One region of the Lysinibacillus capsici genome, then DNA from elsewhere that is predicted to be linked to it. Evidence: riboswitches for the same ligand, from Rfam matches in the RefSeq annotation. Region 1 holds a riboswitch; each other region holds the start of a gene.
What was found. A riboswitch is a leader RNA that binds a small molecule or an ion and turns the genes downstream of it on or off. The one in region 1 is predicted to bind S-adenosylmethionine.

Region 1 (8,173 bases):
AGTTTAAAGTTTAGGAAGAATTTGTTTAAAATTAGTTTAAATTTAGTATGTAAAAAAGAAAAACACCTCCATTTGATGGAGATGTTGGATGTTATTTATAGTGATACGTACTTGCTCTTACATGGTTACGTTGAATTTGGTTAAACCATGCACGATCCTTTTCTTCTTGTTTTAATGTCCCAACAATGGAGGAAGAGCAGCTCACGCAAATTTTAGCTTGCGTAATCTGTCCACATCGTTCGCATGGCGCCCCTAAATTAGGAAAAATGGAGTTCTTTAATTTTCCTCCTTTTACCCATTTGTAAAGCAGCTCAGATGATACGCCTGTTAGAGCGACAACTTCTTCGTTTGTTAGGTAGCGATTATTTTTTCTTAATAAAAAATGATGTAGCTCTGAAAATATATCCTCTTCTCTCACATCAATTTTCTTTTGAAATAGCAACATAATTAGTCATCTCCTCGTCCCATTAATTAATGATTTCATTAATTGTTATGGGTTGTTCGTCATATTTATAATTTTCCCAACGATTGCGTGCAAGCTTGCGATATTTTGGCGAAACATTTCGATCAGCGATTAAGCGTGAAAATCCTTTTTTTGCTTCAGGAATATCACCAAGTCGAAGGCTTAATTCAGCATGTAAAAACTGAATTCTCTCTCCACCTTCTTGATTAGAGGCAAAGGATTTACTATAAAAGTCTCTAGCTGCAAAAAGATAACGCTTTTCGGATTCTTCGTCCTTTTTTAATCGATAGAGCCAAGCAATTTTTAAAGCGAAATTCGCCATTAAAAGAGATTCTTCCATTGACGCACGGGATACTAAATAGGCGAGCTTAAAACTGATAATGGCATTATCAATTGTACGTTCCTGACAGATATCCATAGGTTTCTGGAGCTCTTTAATGTATAGTTCATCAATGAGTAGCATGAAAGGTCCATATGTTCGTGTCATAGATTTATGGTAGGCATAGCCACAATGTGGACATACAGCAACTTCATATAGCAAAGGGTTTAGACCATCGTAAACAGGCATGAAATCCGTTTGTTCTTCGATAATTTTATATCGATTAGGGCGAACTTTATATGTTGTAAACTGCTTTTTGCAAAATTTACAATCAACACTACTTTCATAGTAGTAAATGTTAAATGCCATAAGAATCAACTCCTTTGCGTGTTCTAAATTTTTATTTCTTTTGTTCTATTTATACGTAAGATTTTATCGTTCAATGTATTTAAGTTATTATCTTTTATTTTAACAATTTTGTGTTCTTTGGTATACTCCTTTAGAATTATTAAAATAAAAATATTCAAGGAATTTTTAGTTAAATATTATTATAAATACGCTTGTAATAGTTTTTATCGGTGGTGTAAATGGAAGTTGTATAGTTTACTTAAATTTTGTCAAAATACTTTCACATATTTCAAGCGAGAAAAATTATAAATTTAATTTTATTGGTTCTAAATAACTATAATGGAGATACTCAAAATGAAGTGTAATATCGTGTTTTTTGATGTAGACGGCACATTGATTAATTACGAGGATGGCTGTGTGGAAGAAAGTACAAAACAAGCTATTCAACTATTGCAAGAAAAGGGAATCCATCTTGTAGCGGCTACTGGAAGACCCTTATCTATGTGCTATGAGTTAAAAGCGCTGGGGATTGAAACCTTTATTACAGCAAATGGAGCCTATGTGAAACATAAGGAACTTGTCATACATAAAACTCCGATTGCCAAAGAAATTGTCCACAATGTACAGGCTTTTGCACAGAAACAGCAGCATAGCCTAACATTTTTTACAGAGCAGCTATCCATGAATAGCATACAAAGTCCAGTAGCTTTAAGAGCGATGCAAGAAACTTTATCTTTACGGGATTTTCCACTTATAAATGAAAGAATTGTAGATGAAGAGGTTTTTCTCATGTGTTTATATGCGGATGAGCTGGCAGAAAAAAGATATACTAGCCAATTTTCGAATATATTTTTACAGCGTTGGCATCCTTATATTGTGAATGTATTACAGCAGGATGTTTCGAAGTCTATAGCTATTAAAGCGGTGCTTGATTATTTTAATATTGACCCTAAGAATGCGATTGCCTTTGGGGATGGGGATAATGATATTGATATGTTGGAGTATGTAGGAGTAGGAATTGCTATGGGAAATGGTAGTAAAGCTCTAAAAAGAGCTGCCAATTTTGTTACAAAGAAATCTACGGATGGCGGTATCAATTTTGCTTTACGTCAGCTTCAAGTCATTTAGAGCGCTGAGGTTACACTATATATAGCAGGTAGATTTTAATAAATTTTAGGTGGGATGATTTATGGCACATCACGTGCAGTCTCTAATTGAACATTACGGATACTTTGGGATTATCGTGATTCTAATTGGAGGTATTGTTGGGGTGCCACTTCCTGATGAGGTGTTTCTAACTTATGTAGGCTATAGTGTTTACCGAGAAAGTCTTGAACACATTCCTGCTTTGGGCAGTGCAATGATTGGTGCGGTTGGAGGCATTACCTTAAGCTACTATATTGGTTATCGTTTTGGCTTACCGTTACTGCAGAAATATGGCCCTAGAATTCATATTACAGAGCAAAAAATTGACTTTACGAAAAAGATGTTTACAAAAATAGGACCTACCCTATTATTAATTGGCTATTTTATTCCAGGAGTACGCCATTTGACAGCATATATTGCGGCTATTAATAATTATCCTTATAGAAAGTTTGCGCTTTTTGCCTATATAGGGGCATTTATTTGGACGTTCACATTTATATCATTAGGAGAGATGCTTGGAGAGAAATGGCGATTTGTTGGATACTATTTAACTCATTATAGTATCTATCTTATCCTTTTATTTATTGTAGGGATGCTTATTGCTTACTTTTTATTCAAAAAAAGAAATGGACAAACATAAAAGTCGGTATACGCTATACCGACTTTTATGTTATGGCAAAATAGCAAATGAGCGCACAGGGAAGCCAGATGCTTTTTCTGGCTTAGGTACGATATTGAAGATGATAGCGCCTTTCGCAGGTAGCTTGTCTAAATTAGTCATTAGCTCAATTTGATAGGTGTCTTGGTCAAGCACAAAATATTCGCCATCTAGCTTGCCATTTTTACGAAAATTAGCAGCAGAGTCTGTATCGAATGTTTCATGACCAATTGCGCTTACCTTACGTTTTGTTAGTAAAAACTGTAAAGCTTCTAAACCCCAGCCAGGGATATGGTTATGTCCATCTGCATCCTTATTACTGAAAGCCTCTTTATCTGGCCAGCGCTTACTCCAATCTGTACGTAATGCAACAAATGTTCCTGATTCAATTTCTCCATGCTTGTCCTCAAAATTAAGAATATCTTCTACACTTAATGTAAAATCATGGTTGCTCGCAGCCTCTTGTGATTTATCAATAACAACAAGGGGGAGAACAAGCTCTTTTAGTTCTAATTCTTCTAAGTAGCGAGTATCTCGCACAAAATGAATGGGTGGGTCGATATGTGTGCCATATTGACCAGGGAACGTGAATTGTTGAGCGAAGAAACCATCCTTATGAGAAAATAATGTTTCAAATTTAGCGTCCTCAAACATAAAAAAATGTGGTGAATTAGGGCCGAAAGTATGTGTTAAGTCAACCCACTGTTTCGATTTTAATAATTCCAATGCTTGCAAAAGTTCATTCGACATCGATTTCCCTGCTTTCTGTAAAAAATAGTGGTAAATAAAAAGGAGTCCCCTAATAGAAGAGGACTCCTGCTTGAAACAACGGTAGTTCTTCTTCTCATCTTCAAGGCTGATCATTTTGCCAATTGGAATTAGCACCATACTGTTAGCTGGTTGCTGAGACTTCATCGGGCCAATCCCTCCGTCTCTCTTGATAAGAAAAGTAATATAAGAATTTTCAGAAATAACAATACAAACACTTTAGCATAGTTTTTTATAGTTTACAAGTTCACTAGGAATTTTCACCAATTCAAATTTAAGGTGACTCCACAACAATCATGATCAATAAGACGTATTCTAAAACTGTCTGGTGTATAGTTTGTTTCAAATTTCACCGTAATGCCTGTTGATGTGATTAATTTTTCAACCTCTGTTTTATTTGAAAGTTGAGCAGCATTCATTAAATCATGTGCGAATTGTTGGGAGCTATCTATTTTATCCGTAAGTAATTGGGCTTGTTGCATCATCGCCTTTATCCGTGATGCTGAAGCTTTTAATTTGTGTGTATCGATAGGTGGAAAAGGATTATTGGTCGGCATTGCTAGATGTTGCGAAAAGGGTCTAGTGGTAAAATGATTAGCGATAGGCGATGTTGGATAATGATAGGGATGCACAAAATACGGATAAGGATTGTAATACAAGGTCATTCCTCCTATCCTATAACTGATACCTTATCTTATGTAGCCAAACGGCTTTCGGTGTTATTAGCAGTGCAATGTTTAGGACAAACATTTAAAAAGGAAGCTAAAGTAAGCTTCCTTTTAGCCAAGTACATTCAAGACATCATCAATTTTTTTACTATGTGATAAAATGCCATAATTCATCCATGTTAAAAAGTCTACTTCATAGACACAGTTGCTTTTAACGGCAGCTAGGTTTTTCCAAGTAGGAGTTTTTAAAATAGCACGTTCCTCATTTTCATAAATGGAATGTTGTTTATCAAAGGTAATAAATAAATGATCAGCATCTAATTGCAACAATTGAGCAAATGTCAGTTGTGCTTTACGTTGATTGTGCGGAATACTCCATACTAGTGAATGTGGCATTAAACCTAAGTCACGATATAAAATGGGGCCCGTATAGCCACATTCAGGGCCCGCGTATAGAGTAATGCCAATGGCTGAAATACGGAGAAATGCCACACTTTGCCTATAAACAGATTTGCTAAGAATTCCTTTTGCTTGTTGTACTTTATCTTCATATTGTAGGATTACGTCTTGCATCAAGGAGGTTTTTCCTGTTAGATCTGCAATTTTAAATAAAGTAGATTGCCAATTCTCTCCAGGGTGTGAGAGATGGCAGACGGGGGCTACCTCATTTAAATGGTGAAAGGATTCCCAACGCTCTACACCAGAATCTAGCATAATTAAAGTCGGCTTATAGTAAAGGAGTCGATCCATTTCTCTATTTTGTACATCGATATCTGGCACTTCCTGTAGACCTAAATAGTCTTGTTTTCCCCATTTTGCATGACTGAATTGAGCAATTGGCGTAATCCCAAGCGCAACAAAGAAATCTTCTAAGAATGGTGCAAATACACGTAGATGGCTGCTTTGATTTCTTCGATATTGTCCTGGAGAGATGCCGACATGTTCTTTAAAACGACGATTGAAATAATACTCATTATTAAATCCGACAGATTGGCTAATTTCAAATACTCGATCATTTGTTGTCATTAATAGTTGCTTAGCTTTTTCAATACGTATGTTATTTAAATAGTGAAGGGGAATTTGTCCCGTAATATCTTTAAAAATGCGCGTATAATTCCACCTTGGTACGTCAGCTAGCTGTGCTAGCTGCTCAACTGTCCACTCCTTTTCAAAATGTTTATGTAAATGGTTAATGGACTGCTCAACAGATTGGCGATCATTTTTTTGCATCTGCTTGGGTATGGTTTGATGTAAGAGCAATAACATCAGCTCTTGAAAGTGCACATGCTGCTCAAAAATCGTGTGTTCATGCTCCGCTAACCGGTTCTGATAGATGACTTCTAGCAGTCTATGACATTGTGAAAAGGGGAGAAGATGTCGTTCGATGATACTTGTAAAATGACTATATGAATTCTGACTATTGCTGAGATTGACAATGTTGAATTGTAATTGATAAAAACAAAGGTGCTCACTTTGAATGTGGATACTAACCGTGTTATTTGGCGGTATCAATATGCACTTTTCTTCACTAAAATGAATGGTGTCATGATCTATTTCTAGTTTTCCACTACCATTCATTACGATGAAAAGTGTATAGAAATCACTACTAATCAATAATTTTTTTGATGATTGAATTGCATAAGAGATATTTTGTAACGTATAAACATGTGTTAAGTTACCCATTGATAATTCACCCCTTTGTGTTGAATTGGCATAACAACACAAAGAAAGCCCTCATTAAGAGCGTTCTTCATATTGTTGAAAAAGATCATATGACTAGTAGAAAAAGCCCGTTTAGCAAGGCAAGGGGTTGATTTCCGCTCCGCCAGCGTCCTTTCCAGGGGGCGTCCGATGAGCCGCTTCACTCACTTACGTTCGCTCCAGGGTCTCATCTGTGACACTAAATCCCCTTGGAGTGACGCTGGCTCCACTCCAATCAACTATGCTGCTAACGTGTCTTTTCTTCTTTCGTACTAGCAGTAGGGAACAAAAAAGTCTATTAAAGAGAGAATAGGCACTTATTTCAATGTGAAGAAGTGATGAGTGACAACACCTATCCATGTTCTCCTTCACAAAAGTGCTATTGATTATTTTGTTTTTTAACACTAAGCCAAAGAAAGCCCTCGTTAAGAGCTTTCTTTTGAAAATTATTTGACGAACCATTTCTCTAGATCATCATACTTTAGCAAATTGGCTGTGATTGCGCCTGATTGCCAATATGTGCGGTCAGCGATATAGACGTGCCCATTTTTTACAGCAGGGAGTGTTTTCCATAGTGTACTATCTAACCATTTAATAGCTTCTTGGTTTTCTTTAGACTCCCATGTACCGTTTGAAGGGAAAAGGATGATATGATCCGCATCTAATTCCGTGATAGCCTCTTCTGATAAGACCTCTTGGGACTCTGCCATATCATGGGCTAATGGATGTGGTGTTAAGCCTGTCTCTGTGTAAATATAGCCAGAGTAGCGATTTTTAATGCCAAATAGCGCTAATGTATTATCTGCTACATTTAGTCGTACAACAGCGACTGTTTCGTCTCCAATTGATTCATCTAGTTTTGCTTTTAAATCGGAAACACGTTGTTCATATCGATCAACCATTTCTTTTGCTTTATCTGGAATATTTAAAACATTAGCTATTGTTTTTGCAATTTCACGTGGATCTTGTAGAATATCTTCCTTCAAGCGGTAAGTAGGCGCTACCTTTGAGTACTCCTCATACTTTGCTTTATCTGCGGCACCATCTACAATGATTAAATCAGGCTTGGCTTGTAATAATGTTTCCATGCTACCAGTAATGTCGAACTCAGGGACATCTAATCCTAAATAATCCTGTTTTCCCCAAGATGGGTGATACCATTGCACAACGGGTTTTACATCCAAAGCAGTTAAATAGTCTTCCAAATAGATAGCAGCTACACGCTGTGGATTTGTAGGAATTTCTACTTTTCCAAACTCGTCTTCTACAATTCTTGTATCTTTAGATGATTGTTCTTCTGTAGCTGTATCCTCTTTTACTTCATTTGAGCCACAGGCACTTAATACGAATATTAGTGCAAAGAAAACTACAAATGAAAAATATCGACCTCTACGCATTTTATTCACTCCTATAGATTTACTAAAACAGTATTCCTTTAAATTAGAATGATAATCATTCTCGTTTGGTTCAAGTAAATTATAGGATACAACATATCAACAAACAATACACATTCTCTACTACTTTTTTATACAAAATGAAATTCAGAGAGTTATTGTTTTTTGTTATCGAAAAGTAACCATAAAAGTGTAACAATTGCTGCTAGCATAACCATCAGGAATCCGTATATAGGCGTATGCGCCAACGATTGGTGGCGAATAATAAAGCCTCCGATATATGAGCCTAAAAATATGCCTATGTTGAAAGCGGAAATATTCAATGCTGAGGCCATTGAAATTGCTGATGGAATATATTTTTCAGATAGTAGAACAGCATATAGCTGCAATCCTGGGACATTCATAAACATAAACAATCCCATTGTCAGCACCATCATTAATCCCATAATAGGTGATTCAAGAGTAAAGCCAATGCCAAGTAATGCCAATGCAAGTCCAACAAAAATAATAAAGATGGAACGTAGTGGATTATGATTAGCAAAATGACCACCTAGAGTATTACCGATAGCTACACAAATACCATAGACAACTAGAATAATGACGACTGCATGTGGGGAATACCCCATATATTGCTCTAAAATAGGTGAAACATATGTGTAGACAACAAAAGCACCGCCGTATCCAATTGCGGTAATAAATAGTATTAAG
Region 2 (8,173 bases), 820 kb from region 1:
AAAATAATTTTAAACCGATTTTATAAGAAAATTTGTAGCACCAAGCAGAAATTATTGAACTTTAATTACAGAGATGCATATCGAAAGGAGGGGCAAAATTGAGCCCATTTCAACTAAAAGTACTAGACGTTTTACAGAATAAATATTTTCAAAATGCGGAGGTAATTGCAGGTCATGAGGGATTAACAAGGAGCGTTAAATGGGTGCATGTACTAGAAATCATACATGTTGATAATTTTTTAGTTGGTGAAGAGTTAGTATTAACTACAGGGCTTAGTCTCCAACATAGTATTGAGGACTTCGTATCCTTTATAGAAGCCATCATTCAAAAAAAATGTGCTGCACTTTGTATTGAATATGGCACCTCTATTCAAGCAGTACCTGAAGCGATTTTAACGCTTGCCAACCGCCACCAGTTTCCTATTATTGTTTTCCATGAAGCAGTTCCTTTCGTTCGTATTACACAGGATTTACATAGCCAAATTATCAATCAGCAATATCTATTGATTTCTTCACTAGAAGCTTACTCACAAACATTGAACAAAAATGCAGTATTGGGACAAAACACGGACGATATTTTACAAAATATGTATAATGAAATAAAAATACAAATTATGTTTTCCATTAAGGGAAGAGAACCTGTCTTTTTCCCGAATTTGGCATATAAAAAGCGGCAGCAATTCCTAACATTGAATACATCGACTCAGCAATTTAAACATGAGCCTATTTTTCTATTTGATCAACATTATGCCGATTTATCAATTTATCGAAAAGATGGGCTTTTCTCTGAATTTGAATTATTAATATTAGATCGTACAGCAACAGCGTTGGCACAGCTTTTAATGCGAGAGTTTTATATTGAGGAAAAAAAGAATATTGAGGATGCTTCGATTTTAGCTGATTGGATTGATCAAAAACTGTCTAAGGAGGAAATTTATAAATTTATCGTTACACATTATGCTAACTATACACAATCTAGTGGCACTGTCTTTATTTTGGCTTCTCCTAATACATTGACAAAGGCACAGGAGGATGTTGTCTATAGTAAGCTTTATTACCGTAATCTGTTTGAGCAACATGGCTTTATTCCATTTTTATTTGAAAGAAAAAGCTATGTTATTTTTATTTTACTGCATACAAAAGATAGTAAAGCCATTCGTGATATGTTAAATAACATGTTTTGCTCCTTGGCCAAAACTGAATTTTATAAAAAGCAGCAAGCACAAGGTTATCAGATAGCTATTGGGAAGGTTGTTTGTGATGTAGATGAAATTCCTAAAAGCTATCAAACTGCACTAGAAACCTTATATATTTGTCGAAAAGTACAAACGTCCTCGTTCTTTTACGATGACCTGCATTTATATCATTTAATCTATAAATTACAAATGCAGGTGGATTTACAGGAAGTGATTTACGACTATTTACAGCCAGTTATTGAATACGATGAAAAATATAATAGTAAGCTTCTCGAAACATTGCAGGTGTATTTACAAACAAATGGCTCTAAACAGCAAACAGCGAATCAATTGTTTATTGTTCGTCAAACACTCTATCACCGCTTAAAAAAGCTTGAAAGTTTACTAGGTAAAAATTTTATGAATGGGCATAACCGCATTACACTTGAATTTATGCTACTAGCCAATTCATTGATCGAGGATAAGCGCTAGAAAAAAGTTGGCACGCTCAAAAGGCTATCTACCTTCCTAAGCGTGCCCCTTTATTACCCTTTCACAACTACATCCTGATACAGTTCAGGTCTGCGATCATCGTAAACAGGGATTCTTCCACGTACTTCATCGACAATAGAAAAGTCTACATCGATCACCGCTATTTCCTCGTCCTCAGCACCAACCCAAAGTACTTCTCCCCAAGGCTGAATAATCATGGATTGCCCATTAAAATTTTCTACCTTTTTTGAAATACGATTAACGGCTATGACAAAGCATTGATTTTCAATTGCCCGAGCCTGTAGCAATGTTTTCCAATGGTCAATCCTTGGAGTTGGCCACTGCGCTGGTACAAATAATACCTTTGCTCCTTGTAATGCATGGGCTCGTAACCATTCTGGGAAGCGAATATCATAGCAAATAACACCAGCAGCTTCAATGTCACCTAGAGCAAAACGATTCATTTCATTCCCTGCCTCTAAGTAAAGATGCTCGTCCATTAAACGGAAAAGATGTGCCTTACTATATTCCCCAACAAGCTCTCCATTACGATCGAAGGTATACATCGTATTATAAAATTTGTCACCTTTCTTTGTTGAAACAGAGCCCCCTACAATATGTACATCAAGTTCCTTAGCAAGTTTAGCCAAAAAGGCCTTTGTCCGCTCACCATTGATATCTGCTAGCTCAGACAGTTTTTCCAAAGCATAGCCTGTATTCCACATTTCAGGTAACACAATAATTTCTGCCCCTTGTTTTGCAGCTTCATGAATCTTCTCCTCAGCACGCGCAAAATTTTCTTCAACTTTGCCAAAGCCAACATTTAATTGAATACATCCGATTTTCATATCCATTCCTCCTCTAGACAATTAACAGAAAAAGTAATACTATTTGCTTCATATTCTTCAATAATAATTATTATATTCTGAAAAAGGTGATCATGCATGGAATTCTCGAAAAAACTACAGCAACTACCCACTCAATTTTTTGCAGCACTCGTTCAAAAAGTAAACTTGGCCCTAGAAGAAGGGCGTGATGTCATTAACCTTGGGCAAGGAAATCCCGATCAGCCAACGCCTACTCACATCATTCAAGCATTACAGGAAGCGGCTGAAAATCCTCAAAACCACAAATATTCACCATTTAGAGGTCTCGCTGAATTACGCCAAGCTGCTGCCGACTTTTATCAACGTGAATATCAGGTAGAACTAAATCCAGATACAGAGGTAGCGATTCTTGGTGGAACAAAAATTGGTCTAGTTGAGTTACCTTTAGCAGTGTTAAACCCTGGTGACACGATGCTCTTACCAGACCCTGGCTATCCAGATTACCTATCAGGTGTTGTACTAGGAGACGTCAATTTTGAAGTGATGCCACTTTTTGCCGAAAACGATTTCTTACCTGATTATGATGCATTACCTGATGAAGTGAAAGAAAAGGCAAAGCTTCTTTACTTAAATTACCCGAACAACCCTACAGGAGGTACAGCATCACTTGCGTTTTTTGAAGAGACTGTTCGCTTTGCAAAGGAACACAATATTATCGTATCACATGATTTTGCTTATGGGGCAATAGGATTTGACGGTAATAAACCAGTTAGCTTCCTTCAAGCAAAGGGTGCAAAAGAAGTAGGAGTTGAAATGTATACCCTATCGAAAACCTATAATATGGCTGGCTGGCGTATAGGCTTCGCTGTAGGGAATGCCGAGATAATTGCTGCTATTAATCTTATTCAGGATCATCTGTTTTGTAGCCAATTCCCTGCCATTCAACAAGCCGCAGCAGTAGCACTGACAGGTTCCCAACAATGTGCGGATGAACTACGAGCTACTTATGAGCGTCGCCGAAATGTACTCATTGAAGAAGCTCGAAGAATTGGCTGGCATGTTACGGCTCCAAAAGGCTCCTTCTTCGCATGGCTCCCGGTACCACTAGGCTATACAAGTGAACAGTTCGCTGATCTTTTGCTCGAAAAAGCTGATATCGCTGTAGCAGCAGGTAATGGCTTCGGTCAATATGGTGAAGGCTATGTACGCGTAGGGTTGCTGGTTAGTGAGGAGCGCTTACGTGAAGCAGTCCATAGAATCGAGCAATTACAATTGTTTAATAGATAAATAAGACGTATCCTGTAGCTATCTCTAGCTACAGGATTATTATTATTTTTCAATTTTCCTTGGTTGCCCTAAACCATTTTCTAATGGATAAAATTGAGCATGACCTGTTTCATCATCCCATTTTCGAATATGTTGAATACCTTGTACCTCTGCCAACACTATGTCAGCAGTAATAACAGGGTTTCCCCCTTTTATTAAATGCCCACCTGATACAACACCCCATTGATCACTCATAGAGCCATGGAAATGTGTCTCATATCCACCATCTCGTTTACACACCACACCTGAACCTTGAATAAATTCTAATGGTCCCTCTTTTTCCATCACATCACTAAAACGAACTTGAATTTGAGCTGTTGCATCTGGCACTAAATAAACAAAGCTACTTTTTTGAAAGCTGCCAATACAGCTTACAATTGTGGCTGACGCTATATTATTCTCTTCGCAAAGCGCTTCAATCCCTTCAATGATATCTGTTCCTGTTAGAAAACGAGCACTAATAACCTTACCAAATGAACCTATACCATAATTAACTCTTACAGACATCGTTATCCCTCTTTTGCGTCGAAATATTATAATTATATAAAAAATTAAAAAATTATTTATTGACTTACTATACCCTATAAATTATATTAGTTCTATCGGAATTACAAAAAAATATTATAAATCTCTTATCAAGAGTAGCTGAGGGACTGGCCCTATGAAGCTCGGCAACCTCCTTTTTAAAGGAAGGTGCTAAATCCTGCAAACGAACTTCGTTTGATAGATAAGAGAGGACATCTTTTCATGAGCCTCTCTTAATTTGTAAGAGAGTTTTTTTATTTTCAAAAAACCGATAAAAACAATCTTGGAGGTATTTTCATGAAAAAGAAAAATAAATTTTTAGTAGGTTTAGCAAGTTTAACATTAGTAGCAGCTTTAGCAGGCTGTGGCTCTAAAGAAGATAGTAAAAGCCAAGCTGAAGGAATTGATGAAAAGAAAATCGTTGTAGGCGTCACTTCTGGTCCACACGAACAAATTGCAGAAGTAGCCGCTAAAGTAGCAAAAGAAAACGGGCTAGAAGTAGAGCTAAAATCATTTTCTGACTATGTTTTACCTAATACATCCTTAGCTGAAGGTGATCTTGATGCGAACAGCTATCAACACGAGCCTTTCCTGGATACATTTAATAAAGATCATGAAACAGATTTAGTACCAGTGGGCAAAACGATTTTAAATCCAATGGGTATCTACTCTGAAAAATATAAATCCTTTGATGACATTCCTGACGGTGCAACGTTTGGCTTACCAAATGACCCAACGAATGGAGCGCGTGCCCTCTTTGTTTTACAGGAAGCTGGCTATATTAAGTTAAAAGATGGCGCAGACTTAACAGCCTCGATTCGTGATGTAGAAGAAAACAAAAAGAATTTAAAATTCATTGAATTAGAGGCAGCTCAAATTCCTAAACAACTTAGTGAAGTAGACGTAGCAGCTATTAATACAAACTTTGCATTAGAAGCTGGTATTAACCCTAAAGATGACTCTATTTTATTGGAATCTACTGATTCTCCATACGTGAACTATATTGTCGTGCGTGCTGAAAATGAAAATGATCCAACAATTAAAAAGTTCGTTGAGGCTTACCAATCTGATGAAGTACGTCAATTCATCGAAGAGGAATTCAAAGGTTCTGTAATCCCTAGCTGGTAATATGTTCAGGAAGCTTCTATAAGCCAAAGAATCTGCCGAAATTCCTCTATAGGAAAACGAGCAGATTCTTGCTTTTTAGAAGGTGGAGAAAGGAGCAAACAATCGCATGATTCAATTACAAAATATCTCAAAAGAATTCAAGTCGAAAAAAGGCATCATAAAAGCTGTGGATGGCATTAATCTTCATGTAAAAAAGGGACAAATTCATGGTGTAATCGGCTATAGTGGTGCTGGTAAAAGTACACTCATTCGTTGCGTTAATCTACTAGAACGTCCTACAGCAGGAAAAGTAGTGATAGACAATGTAGACATTACGACCCTTTCTCTTCAAGAATTACGTCAAACACGCCAAAAAATCGGGATGATCTTCCAGCACTTTAATCTATTAAAAACAGCAACAGTTTACAATAATATTGCAGTTCCCTTAAAGCTTCTAGGCTATAAAGAGGCGGAAGTAAAAAACCGAGTAGCTAAGTATGCTGAAATTGTCGGTTTAACAGATAAACTAGATAGTTACCCAAATCAACTTTCAGGTGGTCAAAAACAGCGTGTGGCGATTGCACGTGCCTTAGCACAGGAACCAGAGATTTTACTTAGTGACGAAGCAACAAGTGCACTTGATCCTGAGACAACGGAAGCCATTCTTGAATTGTTGTTAAAAATTAATCGTGAATTAGGCATTACGATTCTGCTCATCACACATGAAATGAATGTAATTCAAAAAATTTGCGATGAGGTTTCTGTTCTAGAATCAGGGAAAGTTGTGGAATTTGGCACAGCGATTGAACTTTTTGCGAAACCGAAACACCCTACAACGCGAAAGTTTTTAAATACAATTTCACAACGTAATTTATCCACCTCTCTTATTGAGCAATTAAATGTTTCAGGAAGTGTAATCCGTTTAACATTCCTTGGTGAAAGTACTGGTAAGCCATTATTAGCCGAAGTCACTAAGGTATACGATGTACAACCAAATATTTTAACAGCTAATATTATTGAATTAAAAAACGGTATTGTCGGCAATATTGTGGTGCATTTACATGGCGAGACGCAGATTGTCCAAAAGGCGTTAGCGTATTTTTCAGAAAATGGTGTGGCAGTGGAAGAATTAGGAGGTGCGTTCAATGAGTAGTATCCAAAGTTTCTTTACAGATTGGTCAGATGTTATTGGCAAAGCAATTATCGAAACATTTCAAATGGTCGGAATTTCATTATTGTTCTCCATTCTGATTGGTATTCCATTAGGGCTATTAATTGTTTTAACACGACCAGGACAATCCTTTGAAAATAAATTTTTCTATCAATTTTTTAATCTATTTATCAATATTGTTCGCTCTGTACCATTTATCATTTTATTATTCTTCATTTTACCTTTTACCAAGTTAATTGTAGGTACAACAATTGGTGTTAAAGGTGTAATCGTTCCGCTAGTTGTTTACACAGCTCCTTATATTGCACGACTGATGGAATCTGCGCTTTTAGAAGTGGATTCCGGAGTAGTAGAAGCCTACACAGCTATGGGTATTAAACGTCGCCATATCATTTGGCATGTCCTATTACGTGAAGCACGACCATCTATTATTTTAGGCTTAACGATTGCCACAATAGGATTAATTGGTGCAACAGCAATGGCAGGAATGGTTGGTGCTGGCGGTTTAGGTGACCTTGCCTATCGTTACGGTCATTTACGCTATGAGGTTGATGTGATGTATGCAACTGTCTTTATCTTAATCATCCTTGTGCAAAGCATTCAATCCATCGGTAACCGCTTCGCCGCGAAGTTGAAAAAAGATTAAGAGGAGAATGAAGATGACAAACGAAATTTATGTAGAGAAAAATGGCTATATTGCAACGTTAGTATTAAATCGCCCAGATAAACGAAATTCTTTATCAAGGGCAATGTTTCAAGCCATAGTAGACCAACTAGAGCTACTCAGTATAGATTCTTCCATCAAACTTTTAATTGTTCGCGGTGTCAATGATGTAGCCTTTTCTTCCGGTGCAGATATTAGCGAGTTTTTAGATGTTCGTTATGCTACAGACAATGCCAAAGCCTATAATGAATTGGCTCTAAAGGCGATCGATGCTCTCTATAAATTTCCGCATCCGACAATTGCTATGATTCAGGGCTTAGCAATTGGTGGTGGCTTAGAGTTAGCAAACGCTTGTGATTTTAGATTAGCAACACCTAAGAGTAGGCTAGGCATCACCGCTGCAAACATAGGTATTGTCTATAATTTAGAAAGCACGAAACGTCTCATCAATATTGTTGGTGTCGCTAAGGCAAAGGAAATTTTGTACACAGCTACTATTTTCACAGCTGAAGAAGGAAAAAATATTGGTTTAATCACGGCCCTCCACGAACCAGAGGATATTGATGAGGCGACATTGCAATTCGCTGAACATTTATTAAGTAAATCATCCATTGCAAACACAGGAATCAAAAAAGTGATCCAGGCAATTGTTGATGGTGAAAATGAAGAAAATGATGCGTTGGCACAGTTAGTTTTGGATTCATTTAGTTCAGACGATTATAACGAAGGTATTCAAGCCTTTTTAAATAAAAGAAAGCCTATTTTCAATAAATAAGTGAGGTAGTAACGATGACAAACATAACTGATGGCGATCTACTCTTAAAAAATATAACTGCACAAGCCCCCTTCCCCATTTGCTTTGCAGATTTAGAAAAGGCCGTAGCGG
Region 3 (8,173 bases), 700 kb from region 1:
CAAAAGGTATCAAGGGATCAATCTCATCAATAATACCAATTTCATAAAGCCCTTTTAATGCTCTGATGTTAATTTCCGGTGTATCATGATCTAATAATTTTTTTAATTCATCCAGATACTCCATCTTTCTTTTTACAGCAGCAGTATCAATAACAGCAAATTGCATATTGGCTGACAAACTATTAAAATCATGGAAAAATCGAATGAATACATTATCATCTAATAATACAAATAGTCTTCTATATTCACTTTCAGCGTAATTTACATTGGAATTTTTTATTTTCTCCATAAATAAATCTGGTTGGAAAAGGGAGTATATTTTTAATAACTGGAAATGTTCTTCATCTGTACTGTTATTTTTTTCGAAATCTTGGCACTTCGTTAGCAATTCCTCTATTTGTAAGTCCGCAATTCGATAGAGGGCATTCATTCGAATACTCCATCGTCTACTTGATAAATCTTTTTCGTAGAATGCTTTTAAATATTGATTGGAGAATTGTTTAATTTTTAGTTCCACCTGTTCATTCCTTATATTCTTTAAATAGGATGAAAAAATTTTTTCAATAGCTTCTACTTGGGCACTTCCTCGAGGTACCAATACGATACTAAATAATGCGCTATTGAATAAGTAATCATACCAAAGTTGAGAATAATTTTGTAAATAACGGTCACGAACTTTTTCAAAATAGCTTTCACGCTGTCGCTGAACAAGTAAATACATTAAAAAGATAAAGAGCACAACTAATAAGAAGAAAATTATTGTAAAAAGCGTCGAAATAGTCAGCTTGATCATAGCCAAAACCTCGCAAACGTTCTTTTAATTTTGGCTTCTAGCAAACGTAAATTAAATGGTTTGACAATATATTCATCAACACCGCCTTCATAAGCATTAAGCGCTGCCCCTTCAGAATTGCGTTCTGACATCATATAAATAATAAATTTCTTTTCATTGGGCATATGTCGTAAGATATGCAATATTTCTAAGCCATTTTTTAGAGGTAAAATATCATTCATAAGAATTAGATGCATATGCCCTGATTTATAATCATCCGATTGCAAAAAGCTATAGCCATCATCATAAACCTTCACATCTAAAGAAAAATAAGGGATATTTATTTGATTAAGCGTTGACTTTAATACTTGTCTAAAAATTGCATTTTGCTCAATAATACTAACTTTCACTAATTCAGTTGGTTGCTCACAGTAATCCTTTACCTCTGCTATACTCCATATCAATTGCTCATCCCTTAGTAACATCTGTTTATTTTTATTTAACAGCTCTTCAAAAATAACGTTATTATTTCTTATTTCTGTTATAGAGGCTTTTAATGTAATCTGTTGGAACTTCCGTTCTGCTTTTAAGATGGCAAATATTCGTTTTAAAAACGCCCTAGCTTCTACATCACTACTTTGTAAAAAGAAGATGCCCCAATGATCCCCATCGGCTAGTTGAAAAAGCAAGTCTGTCTTGCGTATTTTTGATTGTAAAAACGAGGTAACTTGATCATTTAGTGGTGTAGAATTAGCTGTTTTTAAAAAGACTGCTGTTATGGTAAGGCGTGATCTAATAACATTTTCTCGCCATATTTTAAAGTAACGTTCTACTTCATGTTCTTGCATGATATCATGGGTGAATTTTATATCATTCATTAGAATCACTCCATCTAGTTTTTTCTTATTATTACTTTCTATCATTTATTTCGTATATTAACAACATTACTATAGTAATAAATGTGACTAAACAATATCTAAACATAAATAGACGTCATAAAAAATACATAGTTTCTCATCAATTTAACTACAAATAAAAAAGAGTACATAAGTCGTTAAACTTATGTACCCTTTTTATTTGATTCTTATTTTACCGGTACTACTGCACCTTTCCACTCTTCTAAAATGAAGTCTTGGATTTCTTTAGATGTTAATACTTCTAATAATTTTTTAATTTCAGGTTTTGTTTCATCACCTGCACGTACAGCGATAATGTTAACATATGGAGATTCTTTATCTTCAAGAGAAATAGCATCTTCAATTGGGTTTAATCCGTTATCGATGGCAAAGTTAGAATTGATAAGCACTGCATCGCCTTCATCATTTTCGTACATTTGTACAAGCATTTCTGGTGCAGTGTTTGCATCGAATTTAAAGTTTTTAGGATTTTCTTCAATATCCTTTAATTCTGCTGCTGTTTTATCAATGCCTTCTTTTAATTTGATTAAGCCTTTAGCCTCTAATAATGACAGCATACGACCATGGTCAGATACTGAGTTAGAAAGTAAGATTGTTGCGCCTTCTGGCAGGTCTTCTAACGTTTTATATTTTTTTGAGTAAATACCGATTGGTTCAATGTGAACGCCACCTGCATTGACGAAATCATAGCCATTGTCTTTAATTTGTAGCTCTAAATAAGGGATGTGCTGGAAATAGTTTGCATCAATATCTTTTGACTCTAAATTTTGGTTTGGTAGAACATAATCTGTATACGTTTCAATTTCAAGGTCAATGCCTTCTTTAGCTAAGATCGGTTTTGCTTTATCTAAAATGACTGCGTGTGGTGTATTAGAAGCACCTACTTTTAATGTTACATTTTCTTTGCTATCTGTTTGATCACCTGATGCTGATTTTTCATCTTCTTTTTTATCTGTACCGCAAGCTGCTAATGCTAGTACAAGTATGGATAAAAATAATCCTGCTAATAACTTTTTCATTTATGACACTCCCTTTTATTTGTTTAAAATATGTTAGCGGTAAGAACCGAAATAACCTCTTTTTCTTGCTAGCGTTTATCAATTTTCTCGGTAATTAAATCACCAATCCATTGAATAATAAATACGACTACTAAGATCAAAATAGTTGCCATTAATGTCACATCTTGGCGATTTCGCTGGAAGCCGTCTAAGAAAGCTAAGTTACCAAGACCCCCTGCACCAATAATTCCTGCCATCGCAGTATAACCTACAAGAGCAACAGCCGTTACAGTGATACCAGAAATCAAGGCTGGTAATGATTCAGGAACCAATACTTTCCAAATAATTGTAGAAGTTTTCGCCCCCATTGAACGAGCTGCTTCAATCACACCTTTATCAATTTCACGTAACGCAATTAATACCATACGAGCATAAAACGGTGCTGCACCGATAATTAATGCAGGTAACGCCGCATTCGCTCCTCGAATTGTACCTAGTAAAAATTTCGTAAATGGAATTAATAAAATAATTAATACGATAAATGGAATGGAACGGAAAATATTTACGAGTGATCCTGTTAAAAAGTTAACGATTTTATTTGCCCATAACTGATTGGGACTAGTTAAAAATAGAACAATACCAATGACTAACCCAAGAATAAATGTCACAACCGTTGATATAGCTGTCATGTATAATGTTTCATACGTAGCTTGCCACATATTTTCCCAGTCTACATTCGGAAAGAGATTAGTTAGCATTTTCAATCACCTCCGTCTGTACTTCCACTGTATTTAAATAACGAAGGGCTTCAGTGACGTTTGTCTGAGAGCCATCAATTTGCACAATCAATGTACCATATGCACCATTTTTTGTTTGCGAAATATTTCCGTGAACAATACTTACTTCTACATCAAATTGTTTCACAAGATGTGAGATGACAGGCTGTTCTGTTTTTTCACCAACAAAAATAAGTTTGACAAGTTGCCCAGTTGGATAGTTTGTTTTAATTTGTGCTACCGTATCTTGTGTTTCCTTAGTGTCTGTAATTTGAGATACAAACTTCTTAGTAATAGCTGCCTGTGGGGCTTGGAAGACTTGCAATACCTCACCACGTTCCACAATTTCGCCTGCCTCCATCACCGCTACACGATGACAAATTTTGCGAATGACATGCATTTCGTGGGTAATCAGGACAATCGTTAAGCCTAAGCGTTCATTTATATCTACGAGTAAATCAAGAATAGCATCCGTTGTTTCAGGATCGAGTGCGGAAGTCGCCTCATCACATAGTAAAACCTCTGGATTATTCGCTAATGCACGTGCAATTCCAACACGCTGCTTTTGTCCACCAGAAAGCTGGGATGGATATGCCTTATCGCGCCCTTCTAAGCCTACAAGGGCAATCAATTCCTTCACACGTGCTTCACGTTGAGCCTTTGGGAAGCCTGCGATTTCTAGAGGGAATGCAATATTTTCGGCAACTGTTCTCGACCAAAGTAAATTGAAATGCTGGAAAATCATACTTACCTTTTGTCTAGCCGCTCTAAGCTTTTGCCCTTTTATCGATGAAAATTCTTGATTGTTCACCGTTACTGTTCCTGCTGTCGGTTTCTCTAAACCGTTTAATAAACGAATCATGGTACTTTTACCAGCACCACTATAGCCGATAATGCCAAAAATTTCACCTTTATTAATAGTAAGGTTGACGTCTTTGACTGCCGTTAATTCGCCATTTGCTGTTTTGTATTTCTTTGTAATATTTTGAAGCTGGATCATAGCGAATACTCCTTTTCTCATATAGAAAACCCCTTCACTCACAGACAAGTAGAAGGGGTCACGTATGATACGTTAAACCGTTCTCTCATCTTTCAAAGAAAAATCTTTGAGTGATTTGGCACCTTTTCACATTGTGATGGTTGCCGGGCTTCATAGGGCACTTCCCTCCGCCACTCTTCATAAGAGTTCGATATATTTAATGTTTTAGTAATATATTTGATACTTTACCACGCTAGTAAAGTTCAGTCAATTGATTTTTTTAACAATTCATATAAAAATGGTACGGATTGAAAGGCATAAATTTTTTCTGTCACTTTTCCGCCATCACTGATGAGTAGACATGGAACACTTTCAATTTGATGCTCATAGGCAATGTGTTCCAAAAAGTTGATATTTGCTTTCCCAATTTGTAGCTGTGGCAGTAATTGTTCAATAACGGACATCATTTTAGATGCCACTGCACATGTTCCACACATCGGTGTATATAAATAAAATGCAGTTCTCTCTCCCGACTGTTTAGCCGTTTCCCACTGCTCTGTTGACCATTCTTCCATTTACTCACGCAACCTTACAAAATATATTCATTATGGATTGAAAAATGTGCACGCAGTAAAATCATCGCTAGGACTTTTCTTGGTGTCGTTTCTACTTCCTTGTATGTTGGCATTGTGCGCAGATGCTCAGCTTCTGGATAATGTCTGTCCATTAATGCACGTAGCTTATCCCCAGAAGTATCTGCATCAAAAAAAGTAAATAGCTCACAGCCCTCATAGGGATCCAGTAGTTCTTCTAATTGATGCACACCAATTGTACCATTCGTACATAGTATTGTAACATTCTCATTCAAAATAGGCTCAATTTGTAGCTTATCTGAACGCCCTTCTACTATCAAGCATTTTCCCTCGAACATTACGCCACCTCCATTTAGAGATCCCCACTTATAAGTCATTATATAACAAAAAACGCCGGTAGTTGCCGACGTTTTTCGATTATGGCTTGTCTTATTCAGCGATCATTTCTTCGTATTGCTCTGCTGTCATTAGTTTCTCAACTTCTGATGCATCAGCAGGCTCAACAACGATCATCCATGCTTTTTCATATGGTGATTCATTAACGAATTCTGGGCTATCTTCTAAATCTGCATTTACTTCCACTACAGTACCTGAGATTGGTGCATATAATTCAGAAACAGTTTTTACTGATTCTACGCTACCGAATGGATCATCTGTTTTGATTTCGTCGCCAACTTGTGGAAGCTCAACGAATACGATATCTCCTAATTCAGATTGTGCGAAGTGAGTAATACCAATACGTACTTTTCCATCTTCTACTTTTACCCATTCATGTTCTTCAGAGTATCGTAAGTCTTTAGGTGTGCTCATGCAAAAAACCCCTCCATAAATATGTAATATATTCACTTTCAGTGTGCCATACTTCTCCTCTAAATACAAGGTTTAATACGGTTATTTCCAAGCTTGCTCAAAATCTACTTCTTTAAAACCTAAAGTAACTTTTTTTCCATCTGTGACGATGGGACGTTTAATTAACATACCATCTGAAGCTAATAACTCAAGCTGCTCATCCTCCGTCATTTCGGCTAACTTGTCCTTTAAGCCAAGCTCACGATATTTCATACCTGAGGTATTAAAAAATTTCTTCAAAGGCTGTCCGCTAGCCTGCCAAATAGCTGTTAATTCTTCTTTAGTGGGAGGTTGCTCTGCGATATGTACCTCTTCATAGGAAACCTCATGCTCATTTAACCACTTCTGTGCCTTTTTACATGTTGTACATTTCGGATAATGGAAAAATTGAATCGTCATTACAATGCTCCTCTTCTGTCTTTTTCTGTAGTATACCATCATAGTTGTTTTGAATGGTGAACTTCACTCTTTATTGTAAGTTTATCCACCAGTTGTGCAAATTTATCCGCTCCTTTTACGATTATCCATCTCATATAAAAAAACCTAGCTATCTTTTGCAGATAGCTAGGTTAAATTTGCACTAAACAATATATTTTTCAGCATCAATTAATTTAACGGAAGCCTCACGCTTCTTCACAATTAGATTGTATGGATTATTACGCGTTAGCTTACGCAGTGCAGATAATGTCATACGGGCTGCATCGCCATCTGCTGATGCAAGAATTGTGTCTTTTGCTTCCTTTTCGATTTCTGCGAATGCTTCTTGGCAGAAAATTTGTGTGTATAGCAATTTTTGATGTGCTTTTTCAACACCGTCACGAGCAATTGCCTTCTCTGTACGTAAGACAGCTGATTCCATTGCAAATAATTGGTTAGCTATATTCGCAATGTTTACCAATACTTCTTGCTCTTGATCAAGCTTTGCACCAAAGCGTTGGGCTGCTAAGCCTGCAGCTAAGACAGCAATTTTCTTGGCATTTTTCACTAAATATTTTTCTTGTGCTAACGGCTCTGTACCGATTTCCTCTGGCATTAGCATAAGCAGCTCTTGCTGTAAATTTTGAGCCACTTGTAATAATGGCAGCTCACCTTTTAGCGCCTTTTTCATAAATGTACCAGGTACAATCATGCGGTTAATTTCGTTTGTACCTTCAAAAATTCGATTAATACGAGAATCACGGTAAATACGCTCTACCTCATACTCAGCCATAAAGCCATAACCGCCATGAAGTTGGACAGCTTCATCAGCAATATAGTCTAATGTTTCTGAACCGAATACTTTGGCAATAGAGCATTCAATCGCATATTCGGCGATCGCACCTGCAATTACTTTTCCTTGCTTTTGCTCTTCCAGGCTTAACTGGCTTAAGCGATCCTCAAATAGTCCAACAGTACGATAGTTTAATGATTCAGAAGCATACAATTGAGAAGCCATTGTTGATAATTTTTCTTTTGTCAGATTGAAATCAGAAAGCTTTGTCTTAAACTGCTGACGTTGGTTTGTATACTGAATAGCTAACTCCAATGCACGCTTCGATCCGCCAATTGTGCCCACACCTAGTTTATAACGACCAATGTTTAAAATATTGAACGCAATGATATGCCCACGACCAATTTCGCCTAATAGATTTTCTACAGGTACTTCCGCATCTTCCAATACTAATGTACGAGTTGATGATGATTTAATCCCCATTTTCTTTTCTTCAGGACCAACTGAAACACCATTGTAGGCACGTTCTACGATAAAGGCAGAGAATTTATCGCCATCAATTTTTGCGTAGACCACAAATACATCAGCAAAGCCTGCATTCGTAATCCACTGTTTTTCACCATTTAAAATATAATGTGTGCCAGCTTCATTTAATTTTGCAGTCGTTTTTGCACCTAGAGCATCTGAACCTGAACCTGGCTCTGTTAATGCATAGGCAGCGATTAATTCACCTGAAGCAAGCTTAGGTAAATATTTTTTCTTTTGATCTTCATTACCAAATAGAACAATTGGTAATGACCCAATACCAACATGAGCACCATGTGTGATAGAGAAACCACCTGCAACAGACATTTTTTCAGCGATTAAAGCGGAAGAAACTTTGTCTAATCCAAGCCCTTCGTATTCTTCAGGCACATCTGCTCCAAGTAAACCTAATTCGCCTGCACTTTTTAGGAGACGCACTGAATGTTCAAATTCATGGTGCTCTAAATTTTCCACTACTGGTAAAACTTCATTTGTAACGTATTCCTCTGTTGTTTTAGCAATCATTTTATGCTCGTCAGTGAAATCTTCCGGTG
Region 4 (8,173 bases), 290 kb from region 1:
TCTTAAATTTACGAGAGCCGATTACATTTGTTCTCTCCCCAATAAATAATGGACGCATAGAATCGTCATACAATAATGGTTCAATTCCTGATACCGCATGACCATGTGTTTTTTCCGGTAATTGACGAGGTTTTTCATCTTTTAAGACCTCACGAATGGCTGCAATATGAGCCGGTGTCGTCCCACAACATCCACCTACAATATTAAGCCAACCTTTTTCTGCAAAACCTTTTAATTTTTGCGATAGCGATTCTGGTGATTCGTGATAACACCCTTCTTCATCTGGCAAGCCAGCATTTGGATAACAGCTAATATAGCCTGTTGAAAGCTCTGCTAATGAACGAATGTGATCCGTCATAAACTCAGGTCCTGTCGCACAGTTTAGGCCAACTGATAATGGTTTAATATGCTCGATCGAAATATAAAAGGCATCGATTGTTTGCCCTGCAAGCGTTGTACCCATCGGTTCTATTGTTCCTGAAATCATGACGGGTAGCTCTTTTCCCGTTGATGCAAAAGCGCGCTTTACGCCAAGTGTGCCTGCTTTGACATTGAGCATATCCTGACTTGTTTCTAATAACAAAACGTCGGCTCCTGCCTCAATTAATGCCTTTGCCTGTACATAAAAATTTTCCTCTAGCTCATCAAATGTAATACCACCTGTTACTGATAACGTTTTTGTTGTTGGCCCCATAGCCCCTGCGACAAAACGTGGCCAATCCGATGTGGAATAACGATCCACTGCTTGGCGAGCAATTTCCACTGCACGCTTATTAATTTCTTCTGCTTTTGTGCCAAGATCATATTCATTTAACACAAGAGGCGTCCCACCAAATGTATTTGTACAAATAATATCTGCGCCTGCCTCTAGGTATTTATGGTGAATTTTTTCAATGACATCTGGTCTAGTAAGCACAAGATTTTCATTACAGCCATCAAGTTCCTCGCCACCAAAATCCTCTGCTGCTAAATTTTCATTTTGTAGCATTGTTCCCATCGCGCCATCAAGAATTAAAATACGTTTCTCTAATTGCTCTTCAATCGAGTGCTTAGCCATGTATACTTACTCCTTTTTTCTGTTCATCCAATTGCTCTATATATTTCATCAACTCTAATGTCACATCGTAACGTAAAAATGGTGTAATAAGGTAAATCCCATTGAAATATTGCGTAGCCACTTCTACTAATTCTTTTGCTATGGAAATCCCTTCCAATGTCGCCCTTTCCTTATCTTCTCCACATGCTTTCATTCTTGTTAAGGCATCTTCAGATAATTTGATACCTGGCACTTCATGATGTAAAAATTCAGCACTTTTATAACTCGTAACAGGCATAATACCGATATAAATGGGAGCTTGTAAATGCTTTGTTGCCTCATAAATCTCTACAATTTTCTCTTTCGTATATACTGGTTGAGAAATGAAGTAGTCTGCCCCATGCTCAATTTTATTCTCCAAGCGTTTCACAGCACGTTCTAACACACGGACGTTTGGATTAAATGCAGCAGCAACTGAAAAATTTGCTTTTTTACGAAGTGGCTTACCTGAGAAAGAGACCCCTTCATTTAATTGCTTAATTAATTGGATTAGCTCCATGGAAGATACATCATAAACACTTGTCGCACCTGGGAAATCTCCTACTTTCGTTGGATCACCCGTAACGGCCAACACATCATGAATACCTAAAGCATTTAACCCCATTAAATGAGATTGTAGACCAATTAAATTACGGTCTCGACATGTAATATGAGTTAGTGGGCGTACACCATGTGAGCTCTTCAACAATGCGCCCATTGCAATATTGCTAATACGTGGAGAGGCCAATGAATTGTCTGCCATCATAACTACATCTGCACCTGCATCATATAATTGCTTTGCTCCTTCAAGGAACCCGTCAATCTCTAAATGTCTAGGTGTATCCAACTCTACTATGACAGAGCGTTCACGTTTAACTTTTTCATGAAGAGGCTCATACTTTGTTGGCTCCGCTTCCCGAACAATCTCAATCTTTTTAGGCTTCGCATGCTTCTCCTGAACCGGTGATAACTCTTCTAAATACTTCTTTGCTGCTGCAATATGTTTGGGTGTTGTACCACAGCAGCCCCCTATTAAGCGCACACCTTGATCACGCAATTCAACAGCCGCTCGACCAAAATAATCAGCCTCTGACTCATAAACGACACGCCCATCCTCTAAGTCCAGAAGTGATGCATTCGGGTAGGCCGACATAAATGCCTTATGAGGAAGTTCTACACCTTCAAATGCCTGAATTGTATGGTGTGGACCTAGTCGACAATTGACACCAACAATATCCGCACCTAAGACTTCAAGCTCATGGAGAGCATTATTTAAAGACACCCCATTTTGTAAAACACCAGGCTCATGCATAGAAACTTGTGCAATAATCGGCAATTTTGTTTTTTCTCGTAGCATCTTTAAGGTTGCTGTTAATTCTTCAAAATCATAATAAGTTTCAAGTAAAAGGCCATCTGGATTCCCTGCAAGTAAGACTCTTGCTTGTTCTTCAATAGTCGCTAATATTTCATCCAAGGTTGCATCACTTTTACGAATTCCCCGAATACCACCAATTGTTCCTAAAACAAATTGACCGCCATCAGCCGCTGCTCGTTTTGCGATGGTGATAGCAGCTTCATTAAATTGTTGAACACGTGATTCTAATCCATAGCGAGCTAATTTAATGGCATTTGCACCGTACGTATTCGTTTGAATGATGTCAGCACCAGCTGCAATATATTCTCTATGAATCTTTTCAATTAACTCGGGTCTCTGAACATTCATTTCCTCATGGCAATACTCCAATCCATAGCCGTATAGCACTGTGCCTATTGCACCGTCTGCCGTCAATACATGCGTTTTTAACCTTTCAAGCAATCCCATAAAATTAGCCTCTCTTCCTATGTCTCTATATAATAAAAAGCCTTCTTTCATAAAAAAAGAAGGCTTTAACGATTCATCATTGTTGTTCCTTCTCATCTTCGACTCAACGGTCTTCTGGATTTAGCACCTGACAATAAAGTTGGTTGCTGAAGCTTCAATGGGCCAGTCCCTCTGCTTCTCTTGATAAGAATTAAGTATGAATTTTTTAAATAATTAAAAGAATCATATCGTTTACTGACGAATGAGTCAAGACTATTTCACATAACAAAGTTTTTTTTCACTTAAAAACTTAGAAATTGGCAAGTTCCTTTGCAAGCTCTTCGCCAATTTTTTTCCCGTTTTGAATGCAAGCACCAATACCTACGCCAAAATATGAGCACCCTGCAATCGATAAATTAGGATATTTCTCATGTAATTCTTGTAGTAACCCTTGTAATGCCTCACGATGCGCTAGATCATATTTAGGCATTTGATCAATCCATTTTGTTACATTCATAACGGTTGGCTGCTCTTCTATTCCTAGGCTCTTTCTCACATCTTCTAAAGCAACTGCTGCCAATTCTTCATCCGTCATGGCACGTAGTTGCTCATAGGCTGGATTGATGCTCTTATAAAAGAGTCGCACAAGTAATTTATTTTCTTTCGATGTATGCTTCCATTTACGACTAGTCCAAGTTGCTGCATTACAAGTAACGTCTGAATTATGGGAAACAATATAACCTGTTCCATCTGCTGGCAATTTAGCATCTGGCACATCAAAACCTAGATAGATAGTAATCGCTGATGCTGTCGTAAATCGATCAAAATAGCGGTTTAAAGATTCATCCTGTAGCAGATTTTGGACAGTATCGTTCGGTAATGCTAAAACGACATAATCTGACTCAATAATTTCACCATTAGCTAAGGAAATAGTGTATTTCTTATCTTGTTTTTGAACATTTAAAGTAGTAACACCCTTGATAATTTCTACATCGGATAAGGTTTGTTCAAGTCGATCAATTAAAGAAGATAAACCTTTTTTAAAGGATATAAATTTTTTGTTCGCTGCTTTAACAAATTGCTCACGATTCGCATCAAAGCCTTTAATAATACTTCCATAATCATTCTTATAATCAATCAAATACGGTAAAGTAGAGCCAATAGAAAGCTGATGTAAATCTCCCGAATAAACACCTGCAAGGACTGGTGCAATTTGATTTTTCACCAGTTCCTCTCCTAAATAGTAAGTTAAAAATTCACCGATTGAACTTTCCTTTGTGAAGCTATTGTTTGGCAATGTTAAATCCTTCAACGCTTCTTTTTTTCCTTGCTCGGAAATAAGTGTACTTTCCTCTAAGGATGCTAAACTCATCGGTATTCCAAAAGTTGAATCTGCCGGAATAGCATGTAACTCATTATTCGTATAAATATAAGAAATACCTGTTTCGTTGTAAACTAGTTCCGCCTCAAAATCAAGTTCCCGCACGAGTTCCATAACGCCTTGATGACGGGCTACAATAGAATCAGCACCCGTTTCCATGATGAAACCTTTTTCATGTGCTGAATATAATTTGCCTCCTAAATATGTATTTTTTTCTATAAGCACTAGACGAACATCTAAATTATGTTCCTTTACTTGACGTTGCAAATAATGCATTGTACATAGTCCTGTAATACCGCCGCCTAAAACAACAACTGTTTTCATCATAACCGCCCCTATTATTCATTCTTTCTACAGTATAATCTTTTTTTCATTGAAAATTACGTTAAACCCTTTACAAATTTAGCAAAAATAGAGCTATTTCTTCAGTGAAATAGCTCTTACTTTCTGAATCTCTATAAGATTGATCCTCTATAACGATGGCTTCACAACAAACATTTTAATAGGTACTATAGTGTTTATTACGTCTAAAAACATAAAAAATAGGATGTTGTTAATAGTCTATCCTTTTAAATTTTGCGCAAAGCTCGCTAATTTTTCTGCTGAATTTGTTACCTCAGTAAATGAAGTGCCTAATTCACTTAATATGCCTACAATTGCTTGTATTTTTGTTGCCATACACTCATTTTGATCTTTTGCCTCTGTCATGGCTCCCAATATACTCGTAAATTGGCCTTCAGTTTGTAACATATTTTCTTCACCTGCTGCAACTTCATCTTGAATATTTGTCAAAGAATACTCTAGTTTCTCTGTTCGTTCACCTGTCTTTTTCAATAACAAAGCCACTGCTGTAACAGATTCTTTTGTCTGAATTGATAATTTACGTACTTCATCGGCCACTACACTAAAGCCCTTTCCCGCTTCCCCAGCACGTGCTGCTTCAATTGCAGCATTTAAAGCCAATAGATTTGTTTGATTCGCAATATTGGTCACAACACTCATGATTGTTTCCATTTCCTTAGACATACCTGATAATTGTTCAATATTTTCTTCTATATCATGAAGAGAATGACTAATATTGAGCATATTTTGTGATTGATTTTTTAAACGCTCGCGACCCTCAAGTGCTTGGTTTTCAGCCAGTGTAGACACATCGAGTGATTTTTTTGCCAAATGTTTAATTTCGTCAGATTGCTTACTTAAGCAGGAAAATGAATTATTGGTTTCCTGTGAGATAGCTGCAAGTGCTTCCGAAGAATCTACAATCTGTCGTTCAATCGCTTCTTTTTCATGAACCATTTTTTCTTTCAGTTGTTCCACAGTGTTTTCAAAAGCTTCTAAAACGAGTTGTTGCTCAAAATTACAAATTTTCGATATAGCTCTGATCGTATTAAATTGATCTTGTGGAAATTCTATATTTTTTTCGACTAAATCAATAAATGATATCGATAAATCTTGGAATGCACAGATATACCACTGTGTTCTAAGCCCAATGTGGACATGCACCTTTGCAATTTTTACACGCCTTTGGTAATACATCTCATCAATGGTTCCGTTAAACATTTCAATAATATGTTGCCGTAATGTTACTTTAAGCTTTTCTACAGAACTATGATGACTGATAATATCTACCAAATGATGCTCTGTTCCAATCATGTTGTAAAAACGGTTTACGATGTGATCTACATTATCCATAACTATTGGCTGGAAAGCTTTTAAATATTGTAAGTCGTTCTTCTTTAAGTTCAGCATTTCAATTTGCTTCGCCATCGATTGACGAGAGGACAAATCCATTTTCACTGTGTATTGCTGTAAATCCAATACCTTCGTCTTTCTCTGTTTTTGAAAAATCACACATCTTCCCTCTTTCATTCCGTTTACTTGCATCAGGCTGAGAAACATCAAATCCCTTTTAACATATTGATGGATACACGAAAAAATACCGATAAAATCAGATTAGTCTGATTTAATGGTTACATTCAATAGCGCAATTCCTTATGACAGACTTCCTCCAAAAGTATGTCGGGTACCCCTTTACTCAATTTATCCTAAGATCATATGCTTTCAGCAAACAGATATAGTCACTCCATGACTATCAGTAAATTATTTACGTATGCTTCTTTTCAAAATCACTCATATACATTAATCATTTTATAAATGACTGTCAATCTTATAAGTACCATTTTTTTACACAAAATATATAAAAAGTCCTTGTTGTTAAATAAAGCGTAATAAACAATAAAAAAGCTACCACAATATTATTGGGTAGCTTTTTTAACTATTTTTTTGTTTATTATGCTTACTTGTTTTATATTTATTCTACTTTTTTATTGATCATCTTCAAATTTCACTATACTAATATTTTTTCCCCTCAATCATCATCTATCTAAATACTCGTAAAAAGCAGTCTAATTTAGACCAAAATACTCACGAGTTGCAGCATTATAAATAATTCTAAAAACCTATGTTTTTTTAACACTAAATTTACAATCCTTTAAGTTCCTGTAATATTTTAGCTGCTTCTTCGGATCCTGCATCTGCCGCGAGTCCAAACCATTTAATAGCTTCTTTCAGATTTCTATCTAACCCTGTATCTTTATTAAAAATATGCCCTAACTGTAGCTTGGCTTCCACATCTCCTTGAAGTGCGGCCTGCTTAAACCAATGAATACCTTTTTCGAGATTGCGAATTCCAGCCAGACCATTACTCCATATATAACCTAAATCATAAAAGGCATCTACATGATATTGCTCTGCAGCTCTTTCATACCAAAACAGACCACGATTGACATCTTTCACTTGGCCTAAGCGACCCTCTAAATAAATTCCACCAAGTCGATATTGTGCTTCCACATACCCTGCCTCAGCTGATTTTTTATAGGCGTTAAAAGCCTCTTTCACATCTACCTCAACACCTAGCCCCTGCTCATAAATAATCCCTAACGTAAACATTGCCTCTGCCACATTCTTTTGTGCAGCATAATCAAACCATTTCTTTGCTAATGTATAATCCGTTGAGACACCCTCGCCATTAAAGTACATATCTGCTAAATTATTGGCAGCATCCGCATGTCCCTGTAAAGCTGCTTTTTCATAGTATGAAAAGGCAAGGGAATAATTTTCCTCCATACCTATGCCCCCGAAGCAAAAATTCCCAAGCATATATTGAGCATCTGCATTTCCTTGGGCAGCAGCTAGCTCAAACCATTTCAATGATTTTTCAGGTTGAAAATGTTTACCCTCTCTAGAATTATAGTATTCGCCCAGTTGATATTGGGCATCACCATCCTGCTCTTCAACCGCTTCCTTATACAAATCAATAATGAGCTCATGATCTAAGTCCTCTTCATCTAGAACAGCAACTTGTTCATCTTGATGGCGAAAATACCATTCTACAATATCAAGCACATCATCTACTACTTCTATACTGTTTTTTAACGTTTCTAGCGAAGAAATTTGCCAAATGAGTATATAGATAGGCTGTGGAATGGCATCGCGCAAGACATCATCATATTCTGCCAACAGCGTTAATACATTCTCCTGAATCGATTGAGATTGCACTGTATGGACAATCTGCAAATGACGTTGTTGCTGTTCTTTTAATAATCCTCGTACTACTTGATACAGTATTTTCTGCAAGGCTGTTAGGTTAACTTCAGCGAATGTAAGTAATTTTATATTTTGAGCAAACCACTGATCTTGAGTTTGTGTAAGATTTTGTAGGGAAATTATTCGTTCTTTATTTCGCTTGGCTAAAATTTGCTCGTACATTATTTTCCTCCCTTGCACACTATGTAAAAAACTGCCTTACCACTATTATATGGAAGACAGTTGAAGTTTGGTTACACATATGCTCTCAATAGTAAGCCTACGATAAGCGTAATAATTAAAAATACTGTGACATGGGTCCATTTAT

Region 2: another riboswitch for S-adenosylmethionine. It lies ahead of LCP48_RS02745 (MetQ/NlpA family ABC transporter substrate-binding protein); the one in region 1 lies ahead of LCP48_RS22000 (cyclase family protein).
Region 3: another riboswitch for S-adenosylmethionine. It lies ahead of LCP48_RS18555 (methionine ABC transporter ATP-binding protein); the one in region 1 lies ahead of LCP48_RS22000 (cyclase family protein).
Region 4: another riboswitch for S-adenosylmethionine. It lies ahead of LCP48_RS20525 (bifunctional homocysteine S-methyltransferase/methylenetetrahydrofolate reductase); the one in region 1 lies ahead of LCP48_RS22000 (cyclase family protein).

Annotation. Positions count from the first base shown of each region.
Region 1 is NZ_CP084108.1:4,437,914-4,446,086, reverse strand. Features, by position in the region: gene LCP48_RS22020 (hypothetical protein) at 92-445, opposite strand; gene LCP48_RS22015 (DUF2225 domain-containing protein) at 468-1,151, opposite strand; gene LCP48_RS22010 (Cof-type HAD-IIB family hydrolase) at 1,485-2,258, shown strand; gene LCP48_RS22005 (DedA family protein) at 2,320-2,916, shown strand; gene LCP48_RS22000 (cyclase family protein) at 2,947-3,684, opposite strand; SAM riboswitch class I at 3,776-3,881, opposite strand; gene LCP48_RS21995 (YuzC family spore coat inner layer protein) at 3,963-4,367, opposite strand; gene LCP48_RS21990 (helix-turn-helix domain-containing protein) at 4,482-6,053, opposite strand; gene LCP48_RS21985 (ABC transporter substrate-binding protein) at 6,518-7,468, opposite strand; gene LCP48_RS21980 (MFS transporter) at 7,621-8,173, opposite strand, start outside.
Region 2 is NZ_CP084108.1:562,220-570,392, reverse strand. Features, by position in the region: gene LCP48_RS02765 (PucR family transcriptional regulator) at 99-1,667, shown strand; gene LCP48_RS02760 (carbon-nitrogen family hydrolase) at 1,721-2,515, opposite strand; gene LCP48_RS02755 (pyridoxal phosphate-dependent aminotransferase) at 2,612-3,781, shown strand; gene LCP48_RS02750 (PPC domain-containing DNA-binding protein) at 3,824-4,327, opposite strand; SAM riboswitch class I at 4,450-4,554, shown strand; gene LCP48_RS02745 (MetQ/NlpA family ABC transporter substrate-binding protein) at 4,643-5,473, shown strand; gene LCP48_RS02740 (methionine ABC transporter ATP-binding protein) at 5,580-6,605, shown strand; gene LCP48_RS02735 (methionine ABC transporter permease) at 6,598-7,269, shown strand; gene LCP48_RS02730 (enoyl-CoA hydratase/isomerase family protein) at 7,283-8,062, shown strand; gene LCP48_RS02725 (alpha-hydroxy acid oxidase) at 8,077-8,173, shown strand, end outside.
Region 3 is NZ_CP084108.1:3,741,807-3,749,979, forward strand. Features, by position in the region: gene LCP48_RS18535 (HEAT repeat domain-containing protein) at 1-793, opposite strand, end outside; gene LCP48_RS18540 (response regulator) at 790-1,650, opposite strand; gene LCP48_RS18545 (MetQ/NlpA family ABC transporter substrate-binding protein) at 1,857-2,708, opposite strand; gene LCP48_RS18550 (methionine ABC transporter permease) at 2,777-3,445, opposite strand; gene LCP48_RS18555 (methionine ABC transporter ATP-binding protein) at 3,435-4,463, opposite strand; SAM riboswitch class I at 4,546-4,649, opposite strand; gene LCP48_RS18560 (thioredoxin family protein) at 4,706-5,017, opposite strand; gene LCP48_RS18565 (toprim domain-containing protein) at 5,032-5,373, opposite strand; gene gcvH (glycine cleavage system protein GcvH) at 5,465-5,845, opposite strand; gene LCP48_RS18575 (arsenate reductase family protein) at 5,927-6,283, opposite strand; gene LCP48_RS18580 (acyl-CoA dehydrogenase family protein) at 6,465-8,173, opposite strand, start outside.
Region 4 is NZ_CP084108.1:4,143,757-4,151,929, forward strand. Features, by position in the region: gene metH (methionine synthase) at 1-1,057, opposite strand, end outside; gene LCP48_RS20525 (bifunctional homocysteine S-methyltransferase/methylenetetrahydrofolate reductase) at 1,050-2,897, opposite strand; SAM riboswitch class I at 2,987-3,087, opposite strand; gene LCP48_RS20530 (protoporphyrinogen oxidase) at 3,187-4,581, opposite strand; gene LCP48_RS20535 (globin-coupled sensor protein) at 4,819-6,111, opposite strand; gene LCP48_RS20540 (tetratricopeptide repeat protein) at 6,742-8,028, opposite strand; gene LCP48_RS20545 (YdcF family protein) at 8,100-8,173, opposite strand, start outside.